Regions from separate parts of the Methylobacillus methanolivorans genome, predicted to be linked through region 2. Evidence: riboswitches for the same ligand, from Rfam matches in the RefSeq annotation. Region 2 holds a riboswitch; each other region holds the start of a gene.
The links. A riboswitch is a leader RNA that binds a small molecule or an ion and turns the genes downstream of it on or off. The one in region 2 is predicted to bind thiamine pyrophosphate.
Positions count from the first base shown of each region.

Region 1 (4,493 bases), 970 kb from region 2:
GTCAATGCTGAAGGCCGTGCGCATCTGCATTATGAAGAAACCTATGTCCTCTTAAATGGAGGTGAAATCGTCAGCTTACGCAAACCACGTATTTCATTCAGCAATCTGGCATATGGCCCTATGCCAGATAATCTGCAAACCTCTGCCCGCATTGCCCCCGCGATTTATGGCATGGGCTTGCTCGCCGCCATCCCGGATAGCACATTGCTAGCATTGGCGGCCCAGCCCAAGCCTGGCACGATCAAGGGCAAGGTCAATTGGGTGTGGAGTGCAGAACAGCAAAAAACAGTGATTGGCCGTTTCGGCTGGAAAGCCAATGTCGCCACATTGCGTGAGCAAACCGCCAGCGCCTTGGCTGGCGACATGGGGCTAAGCTCGCATCTGTTCCGCCATGGCAATTGCGCCGAAGAGCAAATTGCCTGTCAGCAAGCACCCGTTTCCGGCATGCCTGAAATATCCGCCGCACAGCTCGAGCAAATGGAATTCCATCAACTTGCGCTTGCTGCCCCTGCACCCCGCCAGCAACAGCAAGCCTCCATACAGCACGGGGCCTTGCTGTTCCGTCAAGCCCAATGTGCAGCCTGCCACCAACCAGAAATCAAGACAGCGGCTTTCCCGCGCCTGACAGCCCTTGGTGAACAGCTGATCGCGCCCTATACCGATTTACTCCTACATGACATGGGGCCAGCGCTTGCTGACCAGCGCCCGGATTTTGCTGCCAGCGGCAGCGAATGGCGCACCCCGCCACTATGGGGCATTGGCCTGGCCAAACAAGTGGAACCCCATGTAGGATTTCTGCACGATGGCCGGGCGCGGACTATTCTGGAAGCGATCCTGTGGCATGGCGGCGAAGCAGAAGAGTCGCGCAACATAGTGCAACAGATGTCGCCACAAGAACGCCAACAACTGCTCGATTTCATTGAATCCCTATAAGCCGCTACACATCATCTTGCCGAGGTAGGTAAAGAGGCTATGATATGCCTGTCACTTGCCTAGCGTCCCTTACATCATGATCGCGATTCTCGAAGCCAAGCATGCTGGCTTGCTCTCCCGCCAATATTGGTACCGCAACATCATGTCGGGGCTGATCGTCGGGGTGGTGGCCCTGCCACTCGCCATGGCGTTTGCCATTGCCTCCGGGGCCAAGCCGGAACAAGGCCTGTATACGGCGATTGTCGCAGGTACACTCGCCTCACTCTTTGGCGGCAGCCGCTTGCAGATCACCGGGCCGACTGGGGCCTTCATCGTCATCCTCTCAGGCATCACTGCAAAATATGGCATTGCTGGCTTGCAGATCGCAACCCTGATGGCAGGTATTATGCTGCTCATCATGGGGCTAGCGCGCATGGGCAGTGTCATTCGCTATATCCCGGAGCCAGTCATCATCGGCTTCACCAGCGGGATTGCCGTCATTATTTTTGTCGGCCAATGGCAAGACTTCTTCGGGCTTGCGCCACAAGCGGCACACCATTTCCACGAGAAATTACTGCGCCTGATCACAGCACTGCCCCACCTGGAACTGCACACTACCTTGATGGGTATCTTCACCCTGGCGGTTTTGCTGCTCTCCAATCGCTACCTGAAAAAAATCCCTGGTCCATTGGTAGCCATCGTCTCGGCCACTGTGCTTCAATCCATATTCAGTTTCAAGGAAGTCACCACCATAGGCAGCACATTCGGTGGTATCCCGCAGGCCCTACCACAATTTTCCCTGCCAGCCGGTATCAGCGCTGCCACCATGCTGGAATTGATCGGCCCTGCCTTCACCATTGCACTGCTGGGTGCGATTGAATCCCTGCTCTCGGCGGTCGTAGCGGACAATATGGCTGGTACCCTCCATCAGTCCAACCAGGAGCTGATTGGACAAGGCATTGCCAACATCGCCTCGCCATTATTCGGTGGATTTGCCGCCACGGGCGCACTGGCGCGTACGGCAACCAATATTCGCAATGGCGGCAACAGCCCGCTTTCTGGCATCGTCCATGCGCTCACGCTGGTATTGATTGTGATATTGCTGGCACCACTGGCAGCAAATATACCGCTCGCGGCACTGGCGGCCATTTTGTTCGTCGTGGCTTACAACATGAGTGAAGCACATCGCTTCTTGCATATGGTCAAGACCGCACCGCGTGCAGATGTCGCCGTGCTACTGATCACCTTCCTGCTTACGGTATTCAGCGACTTGGTGATCGCCGTGAATATCGGCGTCATGCTTGCCACGTTATTGTTCATGAAACGCATGGCGGAAACGGTCAGCATCACGCAATTGAGCGATGCTGACCTCCAGCAAGAATACGGGCAACGCACATGGTGCCTGCCACCCAGCACATTGGTATACCGCGTAGAAGGCCCTTTGTTCTTTGGTGCGGCAGAACATTTACAACACCGGCTGCAAACCCTGCGAGAGGATACCGATACCATTGTGCTGAGGATATCGCGGGTACCCATCATGGATGCCACCGGCATGCAAGCTTTGTGGAACCTGCTGGATACCTGCAAGCATCACAATATTCGCCTGGTCATTGCCGAAGCCAGGCCCAATATCCTGGAAAAATTGCGCCGCTCAGGCCTGGTTAGCCAAATTGGTGAGCAAAATGTGCTACCACACCTGCAATTGCTGTGGCCTAGCACCGTCACATTAGGCGCAGTTCAAAAATAACCTCACCCTTATTCGCAACAAACTGGCGTTTTCTTTACATTTTTTGGTAGTATACGGCCCACGCTAGGGGTCCTGAAGAGTCAAATCTTCGGGTGAGAAAAACCCTTGAACCTGACCTGGATAATGCCAGCGTAGGGAAGCGCAAAGCCACTCAAGGTCCATCCCGGAGCTTCTTTGTTCATTCCTGCGCGTGCCTTTCCGTAACGCGAGTGAACAACAATGCCAGCTTTCCCTTTCCGTCACAAACTTAGCGTGCTAGCAGTCGCCTGCACATTTTCGCCTGCTGCCTTGGCACAATCGGCAGATACCGAGGATAGCGCATTGCCGGAGCTGGTCGTTTCCTCTGCATCAGCGGATACTCAGGCACGGCGGGCTAGCATTGGCAGTTTTTCCGACCGATCCTTACTGGAAACACCGGCCTCAATTACGGTCGTGACACAGGAACAGATGCAGGATCGCAGCGTACGCTCCGCCACTGATGCAGTGAAATGGGATGCCAGTGTGCAAAACTCCTACAACGCTGTTGGCCTTGCAGATTGGTTTGCGATTCGCGGATTCGTATTGGATCAGGGTGCCAACTATCGCAAAGACGGACTGGTGATTCTGGCGCAAGCCATGGTGCCCATGGAAAACAAGGAGCGTATCGAGATATTGAAAGGCCTGGCAGGCCTGCAATCAGGCATCGCTGCTGCAGGCGGCATGCTCAACTATGTGACCAAGCGCCCCACCGATACGCCGCTGCACACAGCAACTTTTGAGGTACGCGAACGCGGTACGGTATATAGCGCAGTAGATATTGGCGGACGTACTGAAAACGGCATCTTCGGTTATCGCATTAATGCCGCGGCGGAAGACATCAAATCATATATTGATGGCTCAACAGGCAATCGTAACTTCATTTCAGGTGCGTTTGATTTCCACCTGAGCCCACGTGCGCTCTTGCAGCTGGATCTGGATTATCAGCATAAATCGCAATTGACCGTACCAGGCTTCCAGCTGCTTGGGCCTGAACAGCGCATTCCGACAGGTATTCGCGCCAAGCAGATGCTCAACGATCAATCCTGGAGCAGCCCTGTCGTCGATGACAGCCACAATATCGGCGTGAAGTTCAACTACACACTAAACGACCACTGGCGTACCACCTTGCAGGCCAATCAATCAGTCCTGCATCGAGATGATGCGGTGGCTTTACCCTCAGGTTGTGCAGCCCAGGGATTATATGTCGGTTATTGCAGTGATGGCGGCTATTCCCTCTATGACCTGCGCCGTAAAAATGACAAGCGCTCCATCACCACTACCCAGGCGCTGCTACAAGGCGATGTCACCACAGGTGTGGTAAAGCACGACCTGACAGTCGGCCTTTCGACGCTGCGTCGTCGCGATCACTTTGCCGACTATGTTTCGCCATATGTCGGTGATAGCAACATCTACAATCCTGTCTATTACGACAATTACTCACCAGCAGAGGTCAAGCCCGTTCATTTGCGCCGTAAAGATGAAGAGCGCGCGATGTTTGTACAAGATGTCATGACCCTGACCGAGCAGCTCAAGCTACATGCAGGCCTACGTTACGTGCAACTCAAACGTGACCAGTTCAACTCATCAGGAACCACCACCCGTAGTACCGATGATCAATTCATCCTGCCGAGTGCAGCATTGGTTTACAACGTGCAGCCAGCAGTAGCGGTGTATGGCTCTTACTCCCAAGGCCTGGAACCAGGTGGCGAAGCGCCCACTGGCACGACCAATGCAGAAATCATTATGGACCCTAGCCGCTCTCGGCAAATAGAGCTAGGCGTAAAAGCGGAGCCAAGCAGCAAGGTGAGCTTGTCTG
Region 1 covers NZ_BAAILT010000002.1:117,737-122,229, reverse strand. The annotation lists gene LG202_RS01880 (di-heme oxidoreductase family protein) at 1-933, shown strand, start outside; gene sulP (sulfate permease) at 1,010-2,659, shown strand; TPP riboswitch at 2,715-2,814, shown strand; gene LG202_RS01870 (TonB-dependent siderophore receptor) at 2,879-4,493, shown strand, end outside.
Region 1: another riboswitch for thiamine pyrophosphate. It lies ahead of LG202_RS01870 (TonB-dependent siderophore receptor); the one in region 2 lies ahead of LG202_RS06345 (3-oxoacyl-ACP reductase).

Region 2 (4,493 bases):
TACGCACTGCGCGCCTGGTCGCACACTGGATGCGCGTGGGCTTTGTCCATGGCGTGATGAACACCGACAATATGTCGATTCTCGGCCTTACTATTGATTATGGCCCTTACGGCTGGGTGGATAACTTCGACCCTGGCTGGACGCCCAATACCACTGATGCCGCAGGCCGTCGTTATTGTTTTGGTCGCCAGCCCGAGATTGCCCGCTGGAATCTGGAGCGCTTGGCGCAAGCGTTGTATGCCTTGAAGCCAGAGCGGGAAATTTACGACGAAGGCCTGATGCTATTCGACCAGGCTTACAACAAAGAGTGGGGTGCCGTGTTGGCTGCCAAATTTGGCTTTAGCCAGTGGCGCGATGAATATGAGCCTTTGTTCACCGCAGTGTTCGATCTCATGACCCAGGCCGAGATCGACATGACCGAATTTTTCCGCAAGCTGGCCTTGATCGAAGCCACCCAGCCAGACTTGGACATCTTGGAAAGCGGGGCCTATAGCGATGCACTATGGGAAACCTTCAAGCCCAGGTTCAGTGATTGGCTCAAGCAATATAGCCAGGCAACGGTTGCAGATGGACGTGACCCAATAGCCAGGAAAGAGGCCATGAACCGTGTCAACCCGCGGTATGTCTTGCGCAACTACCTGGCGCAACAAGCCATCGATCTGGCAGATGCTGGTGATAACAGTTTGATAGAAGAGTTGTTGGAAGTGTTGCGCCAGCCTTACGACGAACAGCCAGGCAAGGAGCGCTTTGCTGCCTTGCGACCGGATTGGGCCAAGCACAAGGCTGGATGCTCGATGCTGTCTTGTAGTTCCTGATTTAATACTTCACTTCACATAATATCAAGGGCGAGCGCAGCGATGCCCAATCGCTGCGCTCGCCCTTTGAGTTGTTAGGGTCGTTAGAGTTGCTCTTGATCCAGCCTGCGGCTTGCATGTGTCAACGAAGCAAGCTCGAAGTGTTCCTTGCGACGTTTGAGCAGGCGGGTGATGGTAATGACTGCTACGGGGGTCAAGGCCGCCAGCAGGAAGGATTCTAGCAAGTGGGTCGCGGGTTCATTTGGCGTGGGGAACATGGACAATCCTGCGACCAGTCCGGCAATGGTGCCCATGACCGCTTCTCGCCCGGTATGCGAGCGGCTGAACAGGCCGAAAAAGACCGGGAAAGCCGCCGCCGAGCATAGCAGGTCGGCGAGCAGGAATAGGTAAAGCACGCTGTAGCCCTGTGCAGCAACAATCAACACCGGGATTGCGACCAGCAGCACTAGCCAGCGTGACAATCGCATCAAGCTCGAAGCGCTACGCTTAGGCATCACTCGCCCGATATCCACAGCCACAATGCTTGAAATCGCGCTGATCGCGCTATCTGCACTGCACATCACCAGGGATATACCGAGTGGAATCAGCGCAATGGCCAGCCAAAGCGGGATGTTGGGCATGACCACGCTGAACAGCGCTACCGAGCTATCACCTTGTGGTGTCATCGCCATGAAGGCCAGGCCGAACAAGCCCATGATGAAGATGAATGGCACGACCAGCAAACCACCCAGCAGGAAGCCGTTACGCATGGCAGGGATGTCTTTCGCAGAGTAAATGCGTTGCCAGTTGCCTTGATGAAAGATGCCGGTGAGCAGGATGGCGACGAAGAAGGTCAGCCCGGCCTTGATGCCACCAATATCGTGTAGGTCGATGAGCTGCGGTGCGGTTTCGCGCAGCTTGTCCATGACAGGCACCACGCCACCGGTTGCTTTCCAGCCAATAAATACCAGTGCTGCCAGCAGCGGGATGATGATGACGATCTGCACTTTGTCGGTGAAGATAGAGGCACGCAAGCCACCATAAGTGGTGTAGAGCAACGTGAAGCCGAGCACGATGGCTGCCGTGGCCCAGAGCGGCACTGGCGCAAGGATGGTCACCATCTTGGCGATGGCGGTGATCTCCGCACTCATGGCGATAAATAGGTAAAACAGCATGATGCTGAGTGCGAGCAGATACATTGGCTTGCCATAGCGCGCGATGAGAAACTCGGTAAGGGAGTGGCCATTGGGCATGAGTTCACGCATGCGCTTGCCGAGCGGGATCATGGCAATGCGCGGCGACATCGCGCCAAGGGCATAGCCGATCACCGCGGTGAGGCCGCCCCAGGTAGCCGCTTGAGCTGGCGAGAACAATATCCATGCACCGAGGGAAGAGGCGAGTAGCACCATGACACTGGCAATGGAGCCTTGGCTGTTGCGGGCGACGATGAATTCTTCAAGATTACCGCGATAACGGCGCGAGTAAGCCATGCCGAGAATGGCGAAAGCGGCGGCGAAAAAAATCAGCCAAGCGAGCGTGGCTTGTGTACTGAGCATCTTGTGGTGACTCCTGTAATCAACGAACGACAAGGAGTACGCAAACCCGATGCGGTACTTCCTTCCTTTCGCCAGCATGATCTGGATCAAGTATTAAGGGTCATGGCCCATTGCCATTTCTCAGCCGTGATCGGCTCCCCCAGGATTGAACGGGCCAATAGCAAGTGGCCGTTCTGGTGCCGGATTATAACGACTTTCATCACGATTTTCACAATGCATTGGATGTGAATCGTTCATATTCCGTGCTATGGTTCAACCTTTCGGCACGGGGTGCCCTGATGGAATGGTTTCCACAGGGCTGAGAGCAAACCCGTATACCTGATCCAGATCATACTGGCGGAGGAATGCCTGTCGCAGCCCTGGCTGCGGTGTCTTCCTTTGTCATGATTTACTGCAAAGGAATGACATGAACAATCCATCAGCCCCACAACTCCGTATTCAAGACCAAGTCGTGCTCGTCACCGGTGCCGCACGCGGGCTGGGCCAGCATATTGCCCGTGCCTTCCTCGATCAGGGTGCAAGGGTCGTCATCAATTATCTTCATAGCGAGGCTGCCGCGGCCAGGCTCGTGGCTGAAGCGCCTGAACGTGCATTGGCGATAGGTGCGGATGTGAGCGATGCAAAGGCTGTGCGTTGCATGCTGGAGCAGGCACAGGCACATTTCGCTCAGCCAGTGACGACGGTGGTCAACAATGCGCTGCCGGATTTCAAGTTCAATGGCGATGCCCGAGCTCATGCTGCCGATCTTGGCTGGGAAAGCCTGCAGCAACAGTTCGATGGGGTGGTGAAGGGCGCGTTGAATACTGTGCAGGCGGCCTTGCCTGGCATGTGTGCACAGGGTTGGGGGCGGGTGATCAATATCGGCACCAATTTGTTCCAGAACCCGGTAGTGCCTTATCACGATTACACTGCTGCCAAGGCGGCCTTGTTGTCACTCACACGTACCCTGGCACAAGATTTGGGGCCGGGGGGCATTACTGTCAATATGGTGTCGGGCGGCTTGCTGCGTACAACCGATGCTTCTGCTGCCACGCCAGAGGCCGTGTTTGATCTGATTGCTGCCAGTACACCATTACGCCGCGTGACGACACCAGAAGAGTTTGCCGATGCGGTGCTGTTTTTCGCCTCGCCCTGGTCGCGTGCCGTGACGGGGCAGAATCTCGTTGTGGATGGTGGCTTGGTGAAGAATTAGGGCTGTGGTGATGATGCACATCAATTTATTCCTGTTCGGTTGCGGCCACCACAACGCTGCTTGGCGCCACCCGGATTCCCAGGTCGAACGCCTGGGTGATATTCGCTATTACGAGGAAATGGCCCAGCTAGCCGAGCGTGGCAAGCTGGATGCGGTGTTCTTTGCCGATGGGCATGCGACCAATAACATTACTGATGGGCCGCGCTGGTTCCTCGAGCCAGTGACCATGCTGACAGCCATTAGCCGTGCTACCAAGCACATCGGCTTGGTGAGCACCATTTCCAGCACGTTTTACACACCTTTCCATGCAGCAAGACTGATGGCATCGCTGGACCATATCTCCGGTGGACGTGCAGGATGGAACGTGGTGACGTCGATGTTTGATGTTGAAGCAAGGAACCACGGTTATGAAGCGATGCCCGGCCATGCTGAGCGCTATGCGCGGGCTGAGGAATTCATCCAGGCGGTATTGCAACTGTGGGATAGCTGGGATGATGGTGCATTGCTCAACGACCGCGCGGGAGATTACGTTGATGAAAGCCGGGTTCGGCAGATCAATCACCAAGGCGCACATTTCCTCGTTGATGGCCCCTTGACCGTACCGCGCCCACCTCAAGGTAATCCTGTGCTGTTCCAGGCGGGCGCTTCCGATCATGGCCGCGCACTCGCCGCGAAATATGCTGAGGCGATTTATGCCGTGGCCTATGACCTGCCGTCGGCCCAGGCCTATTACGGCGACGTCAAGGCTAGAGTCAAAGCTGCCGGGAGACAAGTGGATGTGCCTATCCTGCCAGGTCTTGTGACCTTTATTGGCTCAACTGAGGCCGAGGCGCGTGCCAAGCAGCGGGCGCTGGATGAGCTATTGCCTGCAGAAACATCCCTGCGGCAATTACAGTTGTTTATCGATCAGGATTGCATGGATTGGGAGCTTGATGCACCAGTGCCACCCTT
Region 2 covers NZ_BAAILT010000002.1:1,085,251-1,089,743, reverse strand. The annotation lists gene LG202_RS06355 (protein adenylyltransferase SelO) at 1-815, shown strand, start outside; gene LG202_RS06350 (sodium:solute symporter family protein) at 899-2,350, opposite strand; TPP riboswitch at 2,397-2,501, opposite strand; TPP riboswitch at 2,607-2,712, shown strand; gene LG202_RS06345 (3-oxoacyl-ACP reductase) at 2,757-3,542, shown strand; gene LG202_RS06340 (LLM class flavin-dependent oxidoreductase) at 3,553-4,493, shown strand, end outside.

Region 3 (4,493 bases), on a different contig from region 2:
TCGCGAATCTGCGCGCCGGGGTGGCCCTTGGCCAGGTCGGCGGCATGCGCAGCAATCTTGTAGGTAATGATGCCAACGCGCACGTCCTCCTTATCCGGCAGGCCTAGATGTTCCTTGGGTGTCACATAACAGAGCATGGCACAGCCGTACCAGCCTATCATGGCAGCGCCGATGCCAGAAGTGATGTGGTCATAACCTGGGGCAATATCGGTGGTCAATGGGCCCAGTGTGTAGAACGGCGCTTCGCCGCAGTGTTCCAGTTGCAGGTCCATGTTTTCCTTGATGAGGTGCATGGGCACGTGGCCTGGGCCTTCAATCATGCACTGTACATCGTGTTTCCAGGCAATCTGGGTCAGCTCTCCCAAGGTCTTCAGTTCAGCAAACTGAGCTTCATCGTTGGCATCATAGATAGAGCCTGGGCGCAGGCCGTCACCTAGGCTAAACGACACATCATATTGCTTCATGATCTGGCAGATGTCCTCAAAATGCTCATAGAGGAAGCTTTCCTTGTGGTGAGCCCAACACCACTTGGCCATGATAGAACCACCACGCGACACGATGCCCGTCATGCGCTTCGCTGTCATCGGTATATAGGCGAGACGTACCCCCGCGTGGATGGTGAAATAGTCCACGCCCTGCTCTGCCTGCTCAATCAGGGTGTCACGAAAGATTTCCCAGGTCAGGTCTTCGGCCTTGCCGTTGACCTTTTCCAGGGCCTGGTAAATTGGCACGGTACCAATCGGCACTGGGCTGTTACGGATGATCCACTCGCGGGTCTCGTGGATGTTTTTACCGGTGGAAAGATCCATCACGGTGTCACCACCCCAACGCGTACCCCAGACCATTTTTTCCACTTCTTCCGAGATGGAAGAGCCAAGCGCAGAATTACCGATGTTGGCGTTGATTTTCACCAGGAAATTGCGGCCGATGATCATGGGCTCGATTTCAGGGTGGTTGATGTTAGCCGGGATAATCGCGCGACCACGGGCCACTTCGTCGCGCACGAATTCTGGCGTAATCACCTTGGGAATGCTGGCACCGAAATGCTGACCTGCGTGCTGGGTTTGCAGTAGTTCGCTCATGTTTTCGCGGCGCTGGTTTTCGCGGATGGCAATAAACTCCATCTCGGGAGTAATCATGCCCTGCCGCGCATAGTGCATCTGGCTTACATTTTTGCCAGGTTTGGCACGTAATGGCTTGCGCGTCAGGTTAAAACGCATCTCAGCTAGCTTGGGGTCTTGCTTGCGCAGCTTGCCAAAGTCTGACGTTGGGCCATCCAGCTGCTCGGTGTCATTACGCTCGGCAATCCAGCCAGCCCGTAGTGCCGGCAAGCCATTACGGATGTCGATGTTAACAGCAGGATCTGTATAGGGGCCGGAAGTATCGTAGACAACAACCGGCGGATTCTTTTCTGCACCAAAAGCAGACGGAGTATCAGAAAGCGAGATTTCACGGAAAGGCACGCGAATATCCGGGCGCGAGCCTTCAACATAGATTTTGCGGGAGTTGGCAAAGGATTGTTTGGTGCCTGCATCAATCTCCGCAGTTTCATTAAGAAACTTGGCATGCAGGTCTTTGTCGGTGGCATTCATCATTGGCTCCAAAAATAGCGGGAAGCGTTTTTGGAATACCAATAGGGAAAAGAATAGAGCTTGCCCCATCAAACCAAACTGCGCTTCCCTACGGTGGGATTATCCACGTCAGGTTCAAAGGGTAATTCTCACTGCCATCGTATTCATACAAATACAAAAGCAGACCCCTAGCGATTGGCGCAATGTACGTTAAAACCCTGATTTGATCAAGACGATGATGAGCAACTCAATACGGGAGGAAGATGGCTCAAGCTGCCATCAGGCAACAACCAGGCCACAGGCTTGATACGGTTATCCACCCTGCATGCGTCAATATAGCCTATTGAGCCTGGTGTTTCTGCGACGTAACGCAGCATAGCCTCCTGTGTGCGTACGACATGTGGAGGCGAGGTACCGTGAAAATACAGCGCGTTCCAGTACTCCACCTGATCTTCCGGAACACTATCGAGAATGAGCTGCGAGAAGCGCTGGCGCAAGGCGCTTTCCGGACCCAGGTTAACAGGCTCTATGCGCTTGCCATTGCCCCAATAGAGCTTCTTTCGCCAGAACACCAGCGCCAGCTCTGCCTTGCTGAAGGCATGCAGATTCTGCTCCTTGGGCACGATCACGGCAATCGTTGCCACTTCTGCCGCCATTGCAACAGGCAACAACAAGTGCAAACCCAGGCAAAGAAATAGCCAGCGCATCAGAACAGGATCGCAAACGAAGCCATGAAACCCTTGGGAGATTCAAGACGCTCTTGATCCCCCCCGACATATTCAAGCTTGAGTATTCTTGATGGCAAAGGCCGCCAGGCAGCCCCCACGACCCAGCGCTCGCTAGAGCCCTCCGCGGGCCGATTGAAATTTTCGACACGGCCAATCGCAAACCAGTGCTTCTGCAACGGAGCAACCACTTGCAGATAGGCACCACTGCCGCCTTCGTGCCCATTGGTATAGAACCGTTGCAGCGTTTCTCCACTGAATTCCCAGCCCTTGTGCTGCACCATGAAATCCAGCCCCACCATGCGATACCGCGTGGCACTGTAACGCAGGTCCTCCGCCGTCTCCAGTAATGACAAACCCCAATTGAATTTGCCCGTGATCTCGAAACGCATGCCCTTGCTATCCTTGTAGGGAATGCTGTCATCACGGTCACGATGCCTTTCCTGCACAGCTTCCATGAAGAATTTGTATTCAAAAGCCTTATCAGAAAAAGGCGCAGCGCCATACACCATGAAACCATTGACCGCTTCAGGAAACAAGCGACTGGTCACCAACGGGCGTGATGATGTCCAGACCAACGGTGCTGCATGCACCACGTTCCAGCGCCCGGTCGGCGTCAGGAAACGGCCACTACGTAAATTGAGCTTTTCAGAGAGGTTGTAATCGAGATAAAAACGCTCGACATCAAAATAGGAATCTCGCCCGGTCGTGCCTTCGCCGCTATACCAAGTCAGTGGTTTTTCCACCTCAAGTTCGGAGAAAAAGCGCAGGCGACCACCATTATCCCAGGTGACAAACAAACTCACTTCATTCAAGCGGGCATCGGCCTTGCCACCAGGATGTAGATTGATACCGGCACTGGAATAGCCGCCCAGTTTGAATCCATCGAGAAATCCAGGCTGGGTATCGGCCTCATCTGCCGCAGCTGCAATCTTGCAGATACTCAGGCTCAAGGCTACACTGGCTACAAGAAGCAAGTGCATAATGCGCATGTTTTTCTCCGGACAAACCACCTGTGATTCCAATCAGGCCTACACCCTTAACAGATCGCCAGAGCATGAGCTTCTGGATTTCCCCCAATAGCGCGCATTCTCGCACTGAATGATATGTGGCGAAAAGCGCTATCTATCCGGCATTTATTGCTATTCGCCTTCCTGTTGGCGGTGCTGCTACCTGCCATATTGATCACCGGCCTGGCGTTCTACGAAGCCAGGAGCGCGCTCAAGAGCGCCATTCAGAACGGCATGCAGACGCAGACCACCGCAACGGCCCTGGAAATCGACCGCATGATGTTCGAGCGCTTGCAAAACGTCAGCTCCTGGAGCGAGCTCGATGTCATGCAGGATGCGCGTATCGGCGATATCGACAAACGCCTGTCGTCCTTCCTGACCGAGCTCAAGGATAGCTACTCGGATATTTACACCGAGCTTTACGTGGTGAATCGTCAAGACATGGTCATTGCGGCCAGCAACCCGGCGCGCCTGGGGACATTTGCGCCCAGGCTCAAGCCTTGGTTGCACACTCTCATCCAGCACAAGATCATCAAGCTCGGCCAGCTTGAAGGCCACCGTTTACCTATCTATACCGACATTAACGACGACTTCAATGATGACAAACTCTTAGGCACCATCGTTGTAGTATTCAACTGGCAGCAAATTGAACAAATCCTGCAAAGCGGCATTTCAGGCCGTAGCGCGGCAGCCTTATTTGCACAGGACAAGCTGATTGCAGCGACAGATCGCTGGGCTAAAACGCAGAACAACAGGCGCTTGATCGCAAATGCCACCGCTAGTGGCTACGAAGGTTATCGTGGTTTTAACTGGCAGGTCAGCATTGCACAGAACCGTTCACAAGCGCTTACTCCAGTGCGCCAGATGGCTTATATCTTTGCTGGCCTGCTGCTTGTCACAGTGCTATTGGCCACTGTGATTGCCATACCGGTAGCACGTGCCATTACCCGTCCTGTCACACGCCTGACCGAGTTTGCCACCCGTTTTCTGCGCAATCCCGATGCCTCACTGCCTCCCGCAGGCGGCCCGGAGGAAATTGCCGAGATGTCTCGTGCCTTTGCCAAAATGATGGAGGATCTTGACCACTCCAAGCAAAGCCTGACCAGGGCAGCAAAACTTGCAGTTGCCGGAGAAATGGCAGCAGCCATGAGCCATGAGGTGCGCACACCGCTAGGCATATTGCGCTC
Region 3 covers NZ_BAAILT010000004.1:378,756-383,248, reverse strand. The annotation lists gene thiC (phosphomethylpyrimidine synthase ThiC) at 1-1,592, opposite strand, end outside; TPP riboswitch at 1,661-1,771, opposite strand; gene LG202_RS11725 (substrate-binding domain-containing protein) at 1,799-2,278, opposite strand; gene LG202_RS11720 (hypothetical protein) at 2,278-3,288, opposite strand; gene LG202_RS11715 (sensor histidine kinase) at 3,403-4,493, shown strand, end outside.
Region 3: another riboswitch for thiamine pyrophosphate. It lies ahead of thiC (phosphomethylpyrimidine synthase ThiC); the one in region 2 lies ahead of LG202_RS06345 (3-oxoacyl-ACP reductase).